Linked DNA regions of Methylosarcina fibrata AML-C10. Each later gene encodes a partner of the first gene's protein in a complex. Links are inferred from orthologs where the notes say so. Each region holds a gene or a part of one and is shown on either strand. Other genes may lie near its edges. The genes, in order: A3OW_RS0119800 and smc.

What was found.
Region 2: the proteins of A3OW_RS0119800 (region 1) and smc are in contact, whole or in part, in a crystal structure (PDB 3ZGX), measured with the Bacillus subtilis proteins. The link is inferred for Methylosarcina fibrata AML-C10 from one-to-one orthologs.

What each region holds. Positions count from the first base shown.
Region 1 is NZ_KB889965.1:4,213,266-4,222,662, reverse strand. The notes cover bases 1-2,996. They hold A3OW_RS0119800 (segregation and condensation protein A), read right to left. Parts: upstream 1,909-2,996; coding sequence 1,093-1,908; downstream 1-1,092. Other genes in these bases: A3OW_RS0119790 (L-threonylcarbamoyladenylate synthase), read right to left, coding at 2,640-2,996; A3OW_RS0119795 (site-2 protease family protein), read right to left, coding at 1,970-2,623; scpB (SMC-Scp complex subunit ScpB), read right to left, coding at 471-1,076; rluB (23S rRNA pseudouridine(2605) synthase RluB), read right to left, coding at 1-517. Also shown: more of A3OW_RS0119790, read right to left, coding at 2,997-3,260; tRNA (adenosine(37)-N6)-threonylcarbamoyltransferase complex dimerization subunit type 1 TsaB, read right to left, coding at 3,302-3,985; A3OW_RS0119780 (hypothetical protein), read right to left, coding at 4,136-4,741; A3OW_RS0119775 (Bax inhibitor-1/YccA family protein), read right to left, coding at 4,731-5,399; A3OW_RS0119770 (NADP-dependent malic enzyme), read right to left, coding at 5,607-7,916; A3OW_RS0119765 (hypothetical protein), read right to left, coding at 8,159-8,686; A3OW_RS0119760 (phosphatase PAP2 family protein), read left to right, coding at 8,930-9,397. UniProt on the Bacillus subtilis protein: Participates in chromosomal partition during cell division. May act via the formation of a condensin-like complex containing Smc and ScpB that pull DNA away from mid-cell into both cell halves.
Region 2 is NZ_KB889965.1:1,309,078-1,319,554, reverse strand. Bases 1,894-5,969 are described here. They hold smc (chromosome segregation protein SMC), read left to right. Parts: upstream 1,894-2,259; coding sequence 2,260-5,769; downstream 5,770-5,969. Other genes in these bases: A3OW_RS0106325 (cell division protein ZipA C-terminal FtsZ-binding domain-containing protein), read left to right, coding at 5,769-5,969; A3OW_RS26290 (tetratricopeptide repeat protein), read left to right, coding at 1,894-2,067. In the rest of the region: A3OW_RS0106350 (hypothetical protein), read right to left, coding at 1-60; A3OW_RS0106340 (hypothetical protein), read left to right, coding at 784-1,218; more of A3OW_RS26290, read left to right, coding at 1,219-1,893; more of A3OW_RS0106325, read left to right, coding at 5,970-6,482; A3OW_RS0106320 (BRCT domain-containing protein), read left to right, coding at 6,493-8,448; A3OW_RS0106315 (hypothetical protein), read left to right, coding at 8,772-9,704; A3OW_RS0106310 (HAD family hydrolase), read left to right, coding at 9,697-10,362. UniProt on the Bacillus subtilis protein: Required for chromosome condensation and partitioning.

The DNA.
Region 1 (9,397 bases):
GCACGGCGTACTCGCGCTCGATCTGGGTGGAAGGATGCATCAGGCGATTGGCCAGTTCGCCGTTATTGGTGACCAGCAATAATCCGGAAGTATTGATGTCCAGCCGACCGACCGCGATCCAGCGGGCCGTGTCCAGTTTGGGCAACTGGCTGAATATCGTAGGGCGGCCTTCGGGATCGCGGCGGGTCACGACTTCGCCGACCGGCTTGTGATAGATCAGCACGCGGGTCGGCTGCCGAGCGAATTTCTGCCAGTGCACGACCCGGTCGTTGACCTGCAAATGGTCTCCCGGCCGTAACCTGGCGCCCAAACCGATCACCGCGCCGTTGATCCTTACCCGGCCTTCGGCGATCCAGCGTTCGATTTCCCGCCGGGAACCGAGGCCGCCGCGCGCCAGCACTTTCTGGATGCGCTCCCCGAGCGCCGGCGCTTCGTCGTCTCTATTTTTGGCCGTGTTTTTGATCTTTGGCTCACTCGACCGTTTCGGCGAGCTCTTCTCTTGTTTCCTGTTTTTCACTCTCTACCTGTAAGGGGGGCTGCGCGGAATCCAGCGACAAGTCGAGATCCTGAATCTCTTGCAAAGTCGGCAGTTCGTTGAGCGATTTGATGTTGAAATAGTCCAGAAATTGCTTGGTGGTGCCGTACAAGCCGGGGCGGCCCGGAACTTCCTTGTGCGCCACGACCCTGACCCATTCGCGGTCGAGCAGCGTCTGGATAATGCTGGAACTGACGCTGACGCCGCGGATATCCTCGATGTCGCCGCGGGTGACCGGCTGCCGGTAGGCGATGATGGCCAGCGTTTCCAGCAGGGCGCGGGAATATTTCGGCGGTTTTTCTTCGAACAGGCGCGAGACCCAGCGGGACAACTCCTGTTTGACCTGAAACCGGTAGCCGCTGCCTACCTGCTTCAATTCGATCGGACGCTGTTGGTATTCCTCGGCGATATCCTCGATCGCCGCCTGAATGACCGGCAGATCGGGCTGCTCTATTTCCGGGAACACCTGCTGAATCTCTTTGCAGGTCATAGGCCGATTGGCGGCAAATAAAATGGCTTCAACTATGCGTTTGATTTCCACGTCGACTTCAAGCAGTTCAGGTAGGCAAAACGGTGCGGGCGCTTCTAACGCACAACTCATCGAAGGGCTCGGGCTGGAGGATTTCGATGAGTCCTTCCTTGGCAAGCTCGAGAATGGCCAGAAACGAGACAACGACCCCGGGTCGGCCTTCCCTTCGAATGAATAGCTGCGAAAAAAGGAGACTATCCGTTCCTTTAAGGTTTTCCAGAATGGTTGACATTCGCTCACGGACTGATAAGGGTTCTTTGGTGATATGGTGATGGCTCAGTTGTTCCACTCGTTTGAGGACATCCTGAAACGCCAGCAAAAGTTCTTTTAACTGAACGTCCGGCAGCTTTTTCTCGACCGCCAGAGTCGACGTATCGACGCCGAAGGTAAAAATGTCCCGTTCGATCCGGGGCAGCCGATCCAGCTCTTCGGCAGCATTTTTGATGCATTCGTATTCCTGGAGCCTGCGGATCAGGGTCGCCCTCGGATCTTCCTCTTCTTCCTCGCCTTCGGGTTGACGGGGCAGCAGCATGCGCGACTTGATTTCCGCCAGCAACGCCGCCATCACCAGATATTCCGCCGCCAGCTCCATGTTGAGCTGGTTCATCATCCGGATATAGGCGATGTATTGATGAGTGATTTGCGCGATGGGGATGTTCACGATGTCCAGATTCTGTCTTCTGATCAAATACAGCAATAAGTCCAGCGGGCCCTCGAACAGCTCCAGAATGACTTCAAGCGCATCGGGCGGAATGTACAGATCGTCCGGCAACTGATTGATGGGGGTGCCGTTGACGACTGCGATCACCGGCATATCCGGCATGACCGTGAGTTCTTCAATCATCTATGCAATCAAAGCGAATCGTCTCGCAGAAACGGGGGCATGTTCACGAGCCGCCCCTTTATTAAATGCCGGCAATCGATAAAAAGAGCTTCTGCGCGACATACAAGGGATATTCCAGAATAACATTCAAAACTCTAGTATAGAGCAACAACAAGAGAATGATGAATCCGTAGCGTTCCAGCCGATTATACTGCCATGCCCAATAATGGGGCAAAAACCCGGTGACTATCCGGCTTCCGTCCAGCGGCGGAATCGGCAGAAGATTCACCAGCGCCAGCACCAGATTGATCGATATGCCCGCGATGCCGGCATAGATCAGCGGCAGCGAAATCGCTTCCACGGCGATAATCACGCCCAGGCGGGCCAATAAGGCCCAGCCGACGGCCATCAGCAAATTGGCGCCGGGACCGGCCAGGGCGACCCAAGCCATATCTTTGAGCGGTTTTTTAAAATTCCTGGCGTCGACCGGAACGGGTTTGGCCCAGCCGAAGATGAAACCGGTACCCGACAGTAACAACAAGCCGGGAAGAATGACGGTTCCCAGCCAGTCGATGTGCTTGAGCGGATTCAACGTCAACCGGCCCAACTGATAAGCGGTGTTGTCGCCGAATTTCCTGGCGACCCAGCCGTGCGCGACTTCGTGCACGGTAATCGCAAAAATGACTGGAAGTATCCATACCACGATCCGCTGCATCAGCGTCAATTCATTCATCATAATTCTGTCGTCTCGATCAATCTAACATGGGCGCCATACCAATACCCTGCCGGATGATTTCAGGGCCTTTATTGGTAAATTCAATTACGGTGGTCTCGGCAAACTCGATATTGCCGGCATCGATCACCAAATCCAGTTGATGCTCCAGCCTTTCCCGAATTTCGTAGGGATCGGACAGGCCGTCGGTCTCTCCGGGCAAAATCAAGCTGGTGCTCAACAAAGGCTCTTCGAGTTCTTTCACCAGCAGCATCGCCACGGCATGGTCCGGAATGCGCACGCCGATGGTTTTTTTCCTGAGATGCTGCAGCCGGCGCGGAACTTCCCGGGTGGCTTCGAGGATAAAAGTAAAAGGGCCGGGCGTCAGCGCCTTGATCATTCGATAAGCGTCATTGCCTATTTTGGTAAAGGTCGATACCTGCGCCAGATCCTTGCAGACCAGCGTAAAGTTGTGCTTGTCGTCCAATTGCCGGATCCGTCGAATCCGATCCATCGACTGCTTGTCGCCGATATGGCAACCGATGGCGTACGAAGAGTCGGTGGGATAGGCGACGACGCCGCCTTCCCGTACGATCTCCACGGTTCGGTGGATTAGCCGCAGTTGCGGATTATCGGGATGAATTGCAAAAAACTGAGCCATTTTATCGAAAAACCGGAGACAAAGAAGGACATTATACCGTATTAGCGCTCCGATTCTTTTTTTGCAACCTGGTCCCGCAAATAAACGGGCATCGCTTCCTCGACCGGCACGGCCAGCCCCCGTTCGAAGCCATGCGCTCCCAAGCGCGCGACCGCGCCCGCTCTCGGCAGATGATCGGCTTCGATACCGTCTAGACGGCCCGCCAGCCGTTTCGCCAGTTCTTCCCGGTAAACGCCCCAGCCGGTGCCGATGCCGACCCCGCGGAGGTCGGGAAACTCGATCTTATCCGCCGGAATGACCCGTTCCGGGCCTATTAACTCGGCATAACCCTTCTCGCCTCTCCGATAGACGCCCCAGTAAATTTCTCCCATTCGGGCATCCATCGCGGTAAACGCCACCTCGGCCGAGTTCCGGTCGAAGAACTCTTGCGCCAAGGCCGCCAGCGTGGAAACCGGAACGATCGGCAAGTCGGCGCCGAAGGCAATGCCCTGGATGATGCCGGTGGCAATGCGCACGCCGGTGAACGAACCGGGTCCCCGGCCGAAAGCCAGTCCGTCCAGATCGCGGGGCCTAAGCCCTGCCTCCGCCATCAAGCCGTCGATCATCGGCAAGACCAGGCGGGTATGGTCCCTTTGGGTGCGCTGATAACGTTCGATTACGGCGCAATCGATCCATAGCGCCGCCGAACAGGCTTCGGTTGCGGTTTCCACCGCCAGTAATTTCATTGAGCTCGTCCCAAATCGTATTATGATACTCTAACCCGCCCTTGAAAAGGGAGCATCAAACCGGCTAAAAAAGTTGTCCGGAATCCGGGAGGCAGGGCTAAGGACGCACCTCGGGCCAGCCAGGCCACATACAGAAAGGAAGAACGAAGATTAAATCGTTCCGGACCGGCGGTTATCGGGAGGGGCGGCTTTTTCGAGCTGCCGGCGAAATTCTTCCAGTTGGCGCAGTAATTCCTCGCTGAACGACTTGAGCTGATTTTCAAAGAGCGGTATTTGCCGTTCCAGCTCCTTATTAATGGTATCGCCGATCGTCCTGAGGCTTTTGAAAAGCGCTCCCAAAGGCAGCAAGGAAAGATTGTCCAGCGTGGCCTGATAATCGACTTGCCATTGCCGATTTTCTTTCAATAAAACCGTTTCGAAAGACAGCACCTTGTTTTCGGGCTTTTTCAGGGTAAGAATCGTGAAGACTCTTGCATTGCTGCCGTCCACGTCCACCGAACCCGTGTCGACCGAGCCGTTTTCCAGATTTTGCTGTTTTACGACGAGATTTCGAGTCTCCGGCGTTGTGTGTTTTCTCGCGGACTCCAGATCGCCCCGCACCATGGCTTCCCAGAACGAAGCGGTCACCTGCTCCGGCGGAGCCACGGTCTGACAGCCGGACAGCACCCACAATAAAACAAAAAGCCCGGCGGTCGAGACCGGGCTTGTCTTAGTCGGCTTGAAAGAAACGGCCGAAATCGACGGCTTACTCGTCACCGCCGAATACTCCGAACAGTTGCAGCAAGCTCAGAAACAAATTGTAAACCGACACGTACAGCGACACGGTCGCCAGAATGTAATTGGTTTCACCACCGTGCACGATTTCGCTGGTCTGAAACAGGATCATGCCGGACATCAGCAAAATGAACATCGCCGATACCGCCAGCGACAGAGCGGGCAGCGTGAAGAAAATCGCGCCGAGCCCGGCCAGAAAGGCCACCAGGACGCCGACCATCAGAAAACCGCCCATGAAGCTGAAATCTTTCCGTGTCGTCAGAGCATAGCCGGAAAGGCCCAGAAAGATCACGCCGGTACCGCCCAGCGCCATCATGATCAACTCGTGGCCGTTGCTGAAAACCTTGAGATACATGTTCAGGATCGGACCGAGAGTCAAGCCCATGAATCCGGTCAACGCAAACACCCAAAGCAGTCCCCAGGCGCTGTTGCTGAATTTGGTGGTCAGGAAAAGCAGACCGAAATAACCCACCAGAGTGAGGATCACGCCGGGATGGGGCAAATTCAGAACCATCGCCAAACCTGCGGTCAGCGCGCTAAAAAGCAACGTCATGGACAACAGCAGATAGGTGTTTTTCAGCATTTTGTTGGTCGTCAGGATGCCGACTTCCGGACGAGAGATAGAAGTATACGTTTTCATTTTATTTGGAGTCCTTAAAAAATAATCAACAAAGAAAGTGGTTAAATCTTACAAGAGTTGCCTGCAATTTGTAAAAATATTGAGAACGAGATCAATCGAATCGACCGGTCGAAAATCTAAAAATCTCAAACTAAGACCGATACGTTCGAAAAATGTTCACCGAAAGCGGTCCGCAAGCTTTCCGAAAGAGCGTCCGAAGGGAAAAGCTCAAGCCGCTTCGTTGGCATCGACGACGCACAAGGCCGCCATGTTCACGATCCGGCGCACCGTAGCCGCCGGCGTCAGGATATGCACCGGGCGGGCGCAGCCGAGCAGCACCGGCCCGATCGCAACGCCGCTGCCGGAGGCGACTTTGAGCAGATTATAGGCGATATTGGCGGCGTCGATGTTGGGAAACACCAACAGATTGGCGCTGCCTTTCAGCCTCGAATCCGGCATCATCTCCTTCAACAGTTCGTAATCCAGCGCGGTATCGCCGTGTATTTCCCCTTCCACTTCCAGATCCGGCGCCCTTTGCCGGATCATCGCCAGGGCTTCCCGCATCTTTTTCGCCGACTCGCTGTTGCTGGTGCCGAAGTTGGAATGAGACAGGAGGGCGGCGCGCGGCACCAGTCCGAAGCGGCGCATCTGTTCCGCGGCCAGCAGCGTAATCTCGGCCAGTTGTTCCGCGGTCGGATGGTGATTGACGTGCGTGTCGACCAGAACCAACTGGCGGTCGGGCAACACGAGCCCGTTCATCGCCGCGTACACCGTGGCTCCCGGACGCTTGCCCAGCACTTGATCGATGTAATTGAGATGCATGTCGGTCGTGCCGAACGTACCGCAGATCATGCCGTCGGCATAGCCTTTGTGCATCAGCATCGCGCCGATCAGAGTATTGCGCCGGCGCATTTCCAGCTTGGCGTACTGCTCGGTGACGCCTTTGCGGACGGTCATCGCCAGATAAGTCGTCCAGAAATCGCGGTAGCGTTCGTCGAACTCCGGATTCACCACCTGGACGTCGGCGCCGGGCCGGAGCCGCAGGCCGTATTTTTCGATCCGGTACTGCAGGACCGCAGGCCGGCCGATCAGAATGGGGCAGGCGATTTTCTCATCGACCAGAATCTGGGCCGCGCGCAGCACCTTTTTTTCTTCCCCCTCGGCAAACACGATGCGTTTTTTCGCCTCGGGCGCGCTCTTGGCGAGCCGGAACACCGGTTTCATGAAAGGACCGCTGAGATACACGAATTGCTGCAAGCGCTCGATGTAAGCCGGCATGTCCTGAATCGGCCGGGCGGCGACGCCGGACGCTTCCGCGGCCAGGGCGATGGCGGGAGCGATTTTGGTCATCAGACGCGGATCGAAAGGTTTGGGGATCAGATAATCGGGGCCGAAAGACAGGTTGTCGATGCCGTAAATGCTGGCGACGACATCGGATTGCTCGGCCTCAGCCAGTTCGGCGATCGCATGGACCGCGGCAATTTCCATCGCCCGCGTGATGGTCGTGGCGCCGCAGTCCAGGGCGCCCCGAAAAATATACGGAAAGCACAGCGCATTATTGACCTGGTTCGGATAATCGGAGCGTCCGGTCGCTATGATCGCGTCGTCGCGCACCGCTTTCACTTCTTCGGGTAAAATTTCGGGGGTCGGATTGGCCAGGGCCAGCACCAGCGGCCGCGGCGCCATGGTTTTGACCATCTCCGGCTTCAATACGCCGCCTGCCGACAAGCCCAAAAAAATGTCCGCGCCGTGCATCACTTCGGCCAGCGTTCTGGCCGTGGTCTCACGGGCAAAACGCGCCTTATTGGCGTCCACCGATTCGGTCCGGCCTTGATAGACGACGCCCAGGTGATCGGTCACGATCATGTTTTCGATCGGAAAGCCCAGTTCGACGATCAAATCGAGGCAGGCCAGGGCCGCGGCGCCCGCGCCGGACACGACCAGCTTGCATTGTTTGATGTCTTTGCCGACAATCTTCAGCCCGTTCAAAATAGCGGCGCCGACAATAATCGCGGTGCCGTGCTGATCGTCGTGAAACACCGGGATGTTCATGCGCTCGCGCAATCGGCGCTCGATGTAAAAACATTCCGGCGCCTTGATGTCTTCCAGATTGATCCCGCCGAAAGTCGGCTCCAGAGCGGCGATGACGTCGCACAGCTTGTCCGGGTCCGGCTCGTTGATTTCGATGTCGAAGACGTCGATACCGGCGAATTTCTTGAACAACACCCCCTTGCCTTCCATCACCGGCTTGGCCGCCAGAGGGCCGATGTTGCCGAGGCCCAGCACCGCGGTTCCGTTGCTGATGACGGCGACCAAATTGCCGCGCGCAGTGTATTTGAAAACGTTGGCCGAATCCGCGGCGATTTCCTCGGAGGCCGCCGCGACGCCCGGCGAATAAGCCAGAGAAAGGTCGCGCTGGTTGGCCAACGGCTTGGTCGAGTTCACGCTGATTTTGCCGGGCACAGGAAACGCATGGTATTCCAGCGCGGCTTCACGCAACTGTTTACGGAGAAGATCCTTGGAATCTGAAGAAGTCATGCTCTGATACCGTCCTTTCGTTACGTTCGGGAACGTCCCGATTGTAGCAGAGAAACTTCTTTAACTTTTAATGTTTATGGAACTTTGGCGGGCTATAAAAAAATCCCGTCCGGAATGGCAAAAGCAGGAGTCAACAGGAAAAAAACAGCACAGAACCGGCACAAGGACATGTCGTTCCGATCCTTTTCATGGAACGACATGCTTTAGCCCAATGAATCAAGCTCACTTTAACGGTAGATTACTTAATAGCCGGTCATGGAAAACCATTTGTCTTCCGAACCTGCCAGCACCATGACGATCGGCGCGACGCAGGGTCTGGGCAACTCTATTTGCGCGACAATGTCGGAGTTGCCTTTCACGGTGGCCGGAAATCCTTCCGTAACGACGTTCTGCTCGACCACGGCGCCGCTTTCTTCGGTCAGACAACTGACCAGCGCGCGAAATTGCGTCTCGTCATTGGTGCCCCTCAGATTTTCCGGAACGCTGGGATCGTCCGGAAAAACCAAGCCGCGAATCCGGATAATCAAGCGTCCGTCGGAAAAAAGCTTGCCCTTGGCCGATTTCAGGATCCAGGGGAGCTCGTCGCCGTTCACGCCCCGGACCGGATTGGTTTCTCCTAGAAAAGAGCCGGCCACCCCATACATGGTTTTGAAGCTGAGAACCAGCTTCTTGCCCGGCCGGGAATAATCCGTCCCGTAATCCTGCGCCGAGAGTGCCAACGGCGCCGAAATAAAGCAGAAAAACAGCACTAATTTGATCATGCGATTCATAACCCCTCCTCGACAATTGCCTTGTAAAAATTCAATCAGAGACGTGCAGGCCGGATGAACCTACAAATTAGCGATTGAACTACAAGAAAAAAAGTTCCCGCTTTTTTCCGAACGTCTCGTTTAAAAACGAAGGCGAGTTAAACAACCCCACAGCGGTACGAAAATGCCATCGAATTCAGTAAAAGAACGCTATAATCGAAAACACGGTTTCATTAACGGCCGGCTTTCAACTTCTGTCAAAACATGCGTTGGGTTATTATCGATAAAATACTGGGAAATCGGGAAGTCAAGCTCAGGAATTGGCCGACCTTCAGGTTCCTGGCTTTGACGGCGGCGGCCGCCGCGTTCCTGGCCTTTTTCATTAAAGTAGCCGAGGAAGTGGTCGAAGGCGATACCCATGCCGTCGACCGATGGCTGCTGATGCTGCTTCGGGACGCCGGGGACGCCACCGATCCGCTCGGCCCCGTCTGGTTCGAAGATTTTGTGCGCGATATTACCGCTCTCGGCAGTCCCGCCGTGCTGGGGCTTTTTATTCTGATTACGGTCTTCTTTCTGTTCCTGGCAGGACAAAAACGCCTGTCGTGGTTCGTGCTGGCGGCCACCGTGAGCGGAACCCTGGCCGTGACGATTTTAAAAGAAGGTTTCGACCGCCCTCGTCCGGATCTCGGTCCCGGCGGAATCTATGTCTATACGGCCAGTTTTCCAAGCGGC
Region 2 (10,477 bases), 2.9 Mb from region 1 along the record:
CACCGATAAAGCACAAAAAACCGCCGCCAGCGGTGCTATTTTAATGTATCTTTCGATCATATCTCCAGCCCTGTTTAAATCAATAAAGCACGAAGTTTAAACTAAACCTCAACGGCTATCGAGCATTTATTTTGCAAAGGCAATAATGAACTATAATAGAGTTTTTTAGTCGCTTTCATCAACAATAAGCCTTGACTTTAGCTTCACCTAAAGTATTATGTAGCTTCCACTTGCTAATCATCTAGCAATTCTTAAATTTAAAATTATAGGTAGGACATATATGGGGTTTATCTTAGATTTGACTGAGACTTTAAAAACACCGGCTGGCATTGTTGGCTTACTGGTTGTTGTAGGTGCAGTGCTTGCCTTGTTGAAATGGGTATTTGCTCCACATCCTGATGACGAGCAATAAGCCGTTTTCAAAATAAAGTCATGCTTAGGCCGCTCGCACCGAGTCCGCAGCGGCCTTTGTTTTGTGTTTCCTCACCATTATTTTCTTCTTTTCCCGTAATTATTGCTGGAATCGGTAGATTCTTTTCGATGCAGAGTCTGGGCGAGCCGAGTCCCATTCATTCTCCACCCTGTTTTTTCGGAAACCCATTGAGAGATGGTTGCCTTCGCGCTTCCCGATGGCCGATTCTTTGTTTTCCTGGGCAAAAAGGAGGCGGTTGATTGCCGGCCTGATGGCTGCTAAGCGATTAATCTTACGGCGTCCCATCGAGCGGCGCAGCCACAATCGTTAGTGTGGTGCCGGCATTTAATTTCCCAAAGCGAAAATTCGAGATGACCGAAGATCACTCAAAAAGCCACGATAAAAAACGACTAAAAGTAAACGTCGACGAGCATCGCACTCTCCTGGATCCGAGTCAAAGCAAGCGATTGAGTGAAATGGCCGGCCGTTTTGGAAAAGGAAGTCGGAGCAACCCGGATTCATGCGGGAAAAGCTCCCGGTCTGAAACGAAGGACGAGACGGCAATACAGTTGGCAATCGCCAGAGAGCTGATCGACCGTAGAATAACCGAACTCATGAGCCGCCTGCCCGAAGGCAAGAAAAATACATTGTTTCGCCTCAGATATGGTACCGTGGACGGAATTAAAAGCATGGTCATTTCCGAAGCCTTTCGACGGTTGGCCATCGACGGCAAGGGCGTGAAACTCAGGATGCTTGCCGATATGAATTATTATGGGCCGACGGAAAGGGCTCCGTTCGGAAATTGAATGGCTTTCCAAGTTAAATTCCGGAATTTATCGAGAATTAGCATGTTCTATCAGCGATTTTTTTTGATTTTCTGTTTTACTTTGATGCTGGCGGGCTGCGCCGGTTTATATGAAAAACAGCCTCCTGCGCCCGTATACGGCGGCCGGCAAGGAAGAATCGTTCAGGCTACGCCCCCCAGGCAAAGCCCGCAGGCAATGACTAAACCGGTCATGCCGGCGCCGCCGCAATCGGTGGTAAAAACGGAGCCTCTTCAAAACTTCGAGCAGAAACTGACGCCCATCGAAGTGATGCCTCAGGAAGACGGTTCGGTCCAGGATCAGGGACGGGCCGAGGATTCGGAGCAACAGGGATTTTTCGCCGAGCCGGAGCCGTCTCAGACCGACAGTCCTTCGTCCGAGGTTCCGGATACGGAAAAGCCGGCTCCCGTTCCTGCGCCCGAACAGGCCGCAGCGCCAAAACAGGAGATCGCTCCGGAGCCTGAGATCATGCCGATGACTCCGTTCCAGCCCATCGATCCTCCGGCCTCCTTATCGCCGGCGATCGGCGCGTTAGTCGTTGCCGCCAACCAGAGCACCCAGCTCGGCAATGTCGATGGGGCGGCGGCCAGCATCGACCGGGCTCTTAAAATCGAGCCGAGAAATCCGGCTTTGTACTACAAGCTGGCCTTGTTAAGGCTAAAACAGTCGAAACCTCAGGAAGCGGAAGATCTCGCGAAGAAATCCGCTCTGCTGGCCGGCAAGGACAGGCAATTAAAAAGGCACAGTTGGTTATTGATTGCCCACGCCAGGGAATTGCGGCGTGACTACAAAGGCGCCCGTCAGGCCAGGGCCAAGGCGGACAGCTTTTAACGGCGCGGCTTTACCGAATCGGCGCACGGCTGATTAACTCTGCTTGAGCGTGAGGGAAGAGCGGCCGAAAAGTAGGCCCTTCTTGAACTCATTTCCCGGCGGGCCGATAAAAAAGTCGAAAGATCATGCAATATCATCGATAATAGCTTGTTTATTCGTTATAAATCATAACGCTCGACGGTTCCTCCCCTAATGAAGCTTGAAAAAATCAAACTTTCGGGTTTTAAATCTTTTGTCGATCCGACGGCGATCCCCATCTCCGGCAATCTGACCGCCATCGTCGGTCCCAACGGCTGCGGCAAATCGAACATCATCGACGCGGTGCGCTGGGTGATGGGCGAAAGCTCGGCCAAACACCTGCGCGGCGGCAGCATGGCCGACGTCATCTTTAACGGTTCGTCCACGCGCAAACCGGTCAGCACCGCCTCGGTCGAACTGGTGTTCAACAACAGCGAAGGCAAACTGGGCGGGGAATATGCCCATTATTCGTCCATTTCCATAAAGCGCCAGGTAAGCCGGGACGGCCAGTCCCTGTTTTTGCTGAACGGCGCGCGCTGCCGACGCAAGGACATTACCGACATTTTTCTGGGGACCGGACTCGGCTCCAGAAGCTACGCGATCATCGAACAAGGCACGATTTCGAGGATGGTCGAAGCCAAGCCGGAGGATTTGAGAGTCCACATCGAAGAAGCCGCCGGCATCTCCAAGTATAAGGAAAGGCGCATGGAGACGGAAACCCGCATGCGCAATACCCGAGAAAATCTCGACCGGCTTGAGGACGTGCGCGAAGAAGTCGATAAACAGCTTAAACATCTGCAAAAACAGGCGGAAAAAGCGGAAAAATACACCGAACTGAAGAAGCAGGAGCGCCAGTTCAGGCTCGAACTGTTGGCGATGCGCTGGAATACGTATGATCTTGCCGGAAAAGCACTGGAAGCCAGGCTTCAGGAAGTGGCCGGCGAGCACAACCGATTGTTCGTTCAGTTGCGTGAGATGGAGAGCCTTCTTGAAGCCAAGCGGGTGGAACATAAAAGCCAGCAGCAGCAATTAAACCGTTCGCAAAGCGATTATTACCGTGCCGTTGCCGAAGTCGGCAGCCTGGAACAGGCCATCAGGCACAGCGAGAACAGCCGGCAGGAAACCTCGCGGGAAATCGAGCGCACCCGGCAACTGATCGAACAGTCCGGAGTCGAGCTCGAAACCGATTTGCAGCAGCTCGAAAGCATCAAGGAATCTCTGTCCGCCGCTGAGGAAGAATTGCTGATCGCCGAGGAGCGCCAGCAGGAGACCTTGCTGTTGCAGCAGGAATCCCAGCAGAAAATGCGTTCCTGGCAGCAGCAGTGGGAAACTTACCGGACCGAAAATTCAAAATACAAGGAGCAGGCCGAAGTGCAGCGGGTCAAGGCTCAGCATCTGGAAGATCAGAATCGGCAGTTGCAGATTCGCATGGACAGGCTGCAAAGCGAACGCAGCGAGCTGGAGTCGAGTCATTTGCAAGACGAAATCGAAGCGCTGGAAAATCATGTCGAAATGATCGAAGCCCAGCGTAGCGAACTGCGGGACCAGCTCGAGGAATTGCATCAACGGATTCGCAGCCGGCGGCAGCAGCTCAAACAGATCCATGACGATTTGCACGGCCGCCGTTCCGAACTTCAGAGCGTGCGGGGCAAGATCACCTCGCTGGAATTATTGCAGCAGCATGCGATGGGCAAGGATAACAAAAAACTGAGCGTCTGGCTGGAGTCCGTGCATCTGCACGACAATCGGCGCCTTGCCGAATTCCTGGAGGTGCAGTCCGGCTGGGAAAGGGCGGTGGAAACGGTGCTGGGCGGCTATCTGGACGCCATCTGCCTCGACAGCGCCGAGCAGGCGGTTTCTTTTTTGCAGAGTCTGGACGACGAATCGGTCACGCTCTTCGAAACCGGCGCCGAAGCCCCAGCTCCCGTCCAGGGGCCGCTCGTTCCCTTGCTGGACAAGATAGCGTCGCCGTGGAGCCTGTCCGGTTTGTTGACGGGAGTGTATTGCGCCGAAAATGCCGAGATCGCCCGCGCTTCGTCGGCGAAAATCAAGGCCTACGAATCCATCGTCACGCCCGACGGGGCCTGGTTCGGTCCGGGTTGGGTCAGGATCATTCGGGACAAGGACAGTAAAGCCGGCGTTTTACAGCGCGAAAAGGAACTGCGGCAGTTAAAGCGGCGGCAGGACGAATTGCGGACTGAAATCGCGGGCCTGGAGGAAGCTCTGGAAAACACCGAAGCCGGATTGAAGGAAGCCGAAGTGCAACGAGATCAGGCGCAGCAGCAGGACAGCCGCCTGGGCAATGAACTGGCGGTCAAAAGCGCGGAATTCAGCGCGCAATCGGCCCGGCTCGAACAGCAGCAGCGCCGGCTTGAGCACGTCTTGAACGAAATCGAAGACATTTTCCGGGACACTGCCGACAACAGCGAAAGGCTGGCGGAATGGAAAAGCCTTCAAGAGCAGGCCGAGCGGAATCTGCTCGATCAGGAATTGAAAAAGCAGGATCTGGAAGCCGTCAATGAAGAATTGACGAGGGCGATGGCCGCGGCCGAGCAGGCCGTCGGCGAAGCGCGCCATCAGGTGTACGCGGTCAAGACCCGCATCGAAACCCAGCGCTCGTCCGAAACCTCCCTGGTCCGGCAGATCGAGCGCCTGCAGACGCAGCATCAGGCTTCCGGCCAGCGCATTCAGGAACTCGAACACAAATTGCAGCAAACGATCCGGCCGCTCGATGATGAAAAAGCGCGTTTGCACGAGCTGCTGATGCAAAAGGACAGCCTGGAGGAACAATTGAAAGCGCAGCGTACGCTGCAGGAGCGCATCGAAGCCGAGATTACGCAACGCTCCGAAGAGCAGGCGCGCCTTCAGCGGTCGCTGGAAAGACAAAAGGAACTGCTGGACGCCAAGCGCTTCGAACTGCAGGAAAGCCAGGTCCGCCGGCAGACCGTCAATGAACAGTTGCGGGAAATCGAAGCCGACCCGGAAACGGTGCTGAAAGGCTTGCCGGAACAGGCCGACGAGACGGCCTGGAAAAAAAGGGTCGATGATTTGTCGGCCCAGATTGAACGTCTGGGTACGATCAACCTGACCGCTATCGAAGAATACAAATCGCAATCCGAGCGGATGAGTTTTTTGAACGCCCAGCATGCGGACCTGGTGGAAGCCCTGCAGACGCTGGAACAGGCGATCAATCAAATTGATAAAGAAAGCCGGCTGCGTTTTAAGGAAACTTTCGATAAAATAAATAACGGCTTGCAGGAAAAATTTCCGAAATTGTTCGGAGGAGGGCAGGCTTACCTGGAATTGACCGAGCAGGATGCGCTGGAGGCCGGCGTCGCCATTATCGCCCGCCCGCCCGGTAAAAGAAACAGCTCCATTCATCTGCTGTCGGGCGGCGAAAAAGCCTTGACCGCGGTGGCGCTGGTCTTCTCGATCTTCGAGCTGAACCCGGCGCCTTTCTGCCTGCTCGACGAAGTGGATGCGCCGTTGGACGACGCGAACGTCGGTCGCTTTTCAAAAATGGTTGAAGAAATGTCGGCATCCGTACAGTTTCTTTATATTTCGCACAACAAGGCGACCATGGAAATTGCGCAGCAACTGGCGGGCGTGACGATGAAAGAGCCGGGCGTGTCCCGAATGGTTGCGGTTGATATTGAAGAAGCAGTAAGTTTGGCAGAGACCTAATGGATAAAGAATTGTTAAGAATTGTTATCATTGCAACCGGCCTGCTGGTCATCGTCGGCATGTTGCTGTGGACCTTCCTGAAAGGCCGGCGTTCTCGTCGCGATACGTATTTTTACGGAGACGACGTCATCGGAAAAATCGACGAGTCCCTGATCATCAAAACCGATCACGACGATTTCGACATCATTCCGCTGGGGCCGGCGGGGCAAACGGCGGACGAGCGGGAGATCCCCGACCGCTATGCCCGGCACGAAGAGCCGGCCGAATGGGAGATCGATGAACCGGAAACGGAGATCGAAGAAGACGAGCCGCCGCCGCGCTTCATTGCCCCGCAAATCATTCAGTTCAGCGTGATCGCCAAGGCGGAAGAAGGATTCAACGGCCTTGACCTGGTCAATGCTTTTCAATTGGCCGGACTCGAATACGGCAACCTGAAAATTTTCGAACGCCTCGACGGCAACCGCCTGGTCGATTTCGGCGTCGCCAGCATGGTGCCTCCCGGCACGTTTCCCGAACAGGATCTGGACTCGTTTTACTGTCCCGGCATCGTTTTCTTCATGCAGCCGGCCGAACTGGAAGATGCCGCCTCGGTATTCGAAGACTATCTGGACACGATCGAACTGGTCGCAGCGGAGCTGGACGGAAGAATTCTGGATCATCAGCGCCAGCCTCTGACCGACGACACGGTGCGGTTGATCCGGCAAAGTTTGTAATTTCATAACGATGCTGACTGCCGAGCAACGAGCGGTTCTCGAACGAAGCGGGCTGACGCCTTCACGCCTGTCGATCGCGCAGATCGAGCAAACGGCCGCACAGGCCGACACTGCCCAATTGACCGACGAACAACTGGTCGAGTTTTTACAAATCTGCAATGCCCTGTACCGCGGCGGCGCGCCGCTGATCTCCGACTACGATTACGATTTCGTTTTCTTGCAGGAGCTTCGGCGGAGGCATCCTAATCATCCCTATCTGGAAACGGTCGAACCGGAAAAAGCCTTCGCCGGCAAGACGGTGACCCTGCCGGAATACATGCTGTCGACCGAAAAAACCTATTCCCGGGACGGCATCGAAAAGTGGCTGAGCCGTCTGGAAAAAGCGGCCGAGCAATGCCAGGTCGATTTCGCTTCGCTGCGCTTCAAGGCGACGCCCAAGCTGGACGGCTTTGCCGCCTACGACGACGGCCACGTGCTGTACACGCGCGGCGACGGACGCAAAGGCACCGACATCAGCCGCGTCTTCGAGCGCGGGCTGATCGTCGCCGGCAACGGAAAAAGAGGGCAGGGCGCCGGCGAGATCGTCGTCAGCCGCAGCTATTTCGACAGCCATCTGGCGGTTTATTTCGAAAATCCCCGGAATTTTCAGGCCAGCATCATCAAGGAAAAAGACCTGGAAGAACACGCGTTGGCGGCGATCCGGAACCGGGCGGCGGTCTTTTATCCGTTTGCGGTCCTGCCCGGATGGGAAGGGACCGCCGAAAAGCTGCGCGAAGACTTCGAGGCGATCGTGCAGGAGGTGCCAAAGATGGTCGACTACGACGTCGACGGCCTCATCCTCGAAGCGCTCGATCCGGTGCTCAAAAGTTTCCTCGGCGCTACCCGTCATCACCATCGCTGGCAGATAGCCTACAAAAGCAACATCGAAACGGCTCTGGTCAAGGTCAGGCGGGTTACTCCGCAGACTTCGCGTTCCGGTCGGGTCAATCCGGTCGCGGAACTGGAGCCGACCCGGCTCAGCGGCGCGCTGATTTCGAGAGCGACGGCGCACCATTACGGCATGGTCCGGGAAATGGGCATCGGCGAAGGCACGGTTATCGAATTGACCCGCTCCGGCATGGTCATACCGAAAATCGAACGGGTCGTCGCGCCCAGTTTGCCGCAAATTCCGGAGCGCTGCCCCCGCTGCGGCAGCGAACTGATCTGGGACGGCGATTATCTATTCTGCCCGAACACGACGAAATGCCCGGCGCAGATCGAAAACAGCATCGAACATTTTTTCAGGACGCTGGCGAACGTCGACGGTTTCGGATTGAAGACCATCGAAAAGCTGCACGCCCACGGCGTCAATTCGGTATTTGCCGTCTATCAACTCGACTTGCCGCAATTGCAGGCGATGGGTTTCGGCGAAAAAACCTCGCAGAATCTGCTGAGCGAACTTCAACGCAGCCGCAACGTGGCCATCGAAGACTGGCGTTTTCTCGGCGCTTTCGGCATTCACCGGATGGGCCTGGGCAATTGCGAACGGCTGCTGCAGCATTACCGCCTGACCGGTATTTTCGATTTGAGCCGGGACGACATCGTCAGTATCGAAGGCTTTGCCGAGAAAACGGCGGAAGCGGTCGTTACCAGCCTGACCACCATCCGGCAGGATTTCATGCAGCTTTATCAGTTGGGGTTCAATCTGACATCCACGCCCCTCTTGTCGGAACAACGCCAAAACAGCAGCCCCATTGCCGGAAAGGTTCTCGTGTTTACCGGCACCATGCTGAAAGGCACTCGCGACGACATGATTCGCGATGCCAAGCGGCTGGGGGCCAAGGTGGCCGGCTCGGTTACCGGCAAGACCGATTTTCTGGTGACGGGATCCGAGGCCGGCGCGGCAAAAATCAATGCGGCCAGAGAAAAAGGCGTGCCCATCCTGAGCGAGGAGGAATATTTGGCGCTCATCGGTGCCGACGGATGATCTCGCCGGGACCCGCCGGGCCTGCCGGTATTTCAGCCTGAAGCTTGGCGGGGCGGTAATGGTCACGACAACCGCCGCCTCGATCGTTAAATATAGCCTGCCGCCGGTGCGGGTTTGCGAACGAATATGCAAAAACTAATGGCGACAAGCTTTGGTTTTATCTATTGATTCTTCACGATGCGATCGTTCCGGGCAGAACGATCGCCAATCTGAAAGAAAAATCTTCCTGGCCTGCGGTCTGAACTATAAAGGCTGACAATGATCTTTGTTAATTACTCCCGTAAAAATAATCGTTTCGGTCAAGCTTTCTCCGCCTCTTCCTCATGACGACGTTCCATCCCAAAGATTTTATCGAAACCGCCGAAGGGCTGGTGTTTGCCGTGGTCGATTCGCATCCGGAGCAAGGCAAGGTGCTCTGCTTTTTACGCTATGTCCTGGAAGACGGCGGCTGGCGCAAAAAAGCCACCGAGGAAGCCAACTTGTTTTTGCGTCAGCGGCATGCGGATTATCTGCATTATTCGCCGAGGCTCGATACCCACCTGCACGCGGTCGAAACGTCCCGAATTGTCGAGCATCATCAGCCCAGGCGGCGGCTCCGGGCGATCCTGGAGGACGGCGGGCGCGATGCCGTCGAAGACGACGTGTTGCTGTTGGCGGGGCTGCTGACCGAGCAAGGCGTGGATCTGGCGCAGGTCGGGGTGACCGGTTCCTTGCTGATCGGGGTGCAACGGGACAGTTCGGACATCGATCTGGTCTGTTACGGCAGGGAAGGGTTTTTGCGTTGCCGGGAGGTGGTCCGCGAATTGATCGAACAGGGGCAATTGCAGTCCTTGAACGACAGCGATTGGCGCGAATCCTACCGGCGCCGCGGCTGTTCCTTGAGCTACGGCGATTATGTCTGGCACGAACGGCGAAAATACAACAAAGCGGTGGTGAACGGTCGTAAATTCGATTTAAGCCTGATCGAGCCGAACGCCGGCGAGCCGGATCTCTATAAAAAACTCGGGCCGGTCACCTTGCGCTGCCGAATCGCCGACGATAGCCGAGCCTTCGATTATCCGGCGGTCTATCGCATCGAATACGACGCCATCGGCTCGATAATTTGCTTCACCGCGACGTATGCGGGACAGGCTTTTAACGGCGAGCTGGTCGAAGTCTCGGGCCTGCTCGAAGAAGCGTCGGACGGCAGCCGGCATATCGTGGTCGGCTCCAGCCGGGAAGCGTACGGCGAACACATCATGGTCATCCATGGTTAACCGGGCCGATTTTTCCGCGGTGATTTTCGATCTGGACGGTCTCGTGCTCGATACCGAAAGCACCTTCCGGCTGGCTTGGCGCGAGGCAGCCCGGGAGCTGGGGCATGAGTTTTCAACGTCGTTCTGGGAAAGTCTGTCGGGCCTGCCGGCGGAAGAAGTCATGGCCGCCTTAATAGCCCAGGGCGGCGCCGGTTTCGACGTCGACGAGTTCAATCGATTGAGCGCTTTGAGCTGGCGGCGGCACGTCGCCGCTCACGGCATCGAGGTCAAACACGGCTTTCACTCGTTGCTTGAATGGCTGGTTAAGGAAGGCCTTCCTTATTGCCTGGCGACCAACAGTCATGGCGCGAACGCTTGGGAATGCCTGGAGCGGGCCGGCCTGGAACAAGTTTTTCCGGTCGTGATCAGCCGCGATCAGGTGGCGCAGGGCAAACCCGCTCCGGATCTTTTTTTGCAGGCGTCCAGACGGCTGGGCGTGCCGGCCGGTCGATGCCTGGTGCTGGAGGATTCTGCCGTCGGCATTTTGGCTGCGTCGAGGGCGGGCGCTTTGTCGGCGTTGATTCCGTCGGCATCGCCTGCAAATCATCCGGCCGCCGCTCTTTGCACTCTGCAAGCCGGCGACCTTGCGCAATTGCAGAAAATGCTTGCGGGCGAATGACTTCAGGATGCTTTTTGAGTTTGCCGTGAGGCCGGCGTTTTTTCGGCTTCATTCCGGAGAATTAATCCATTATTTCCGATTAAGAGCATCCGGCGCGGTTCTTGTTGTGTATAAT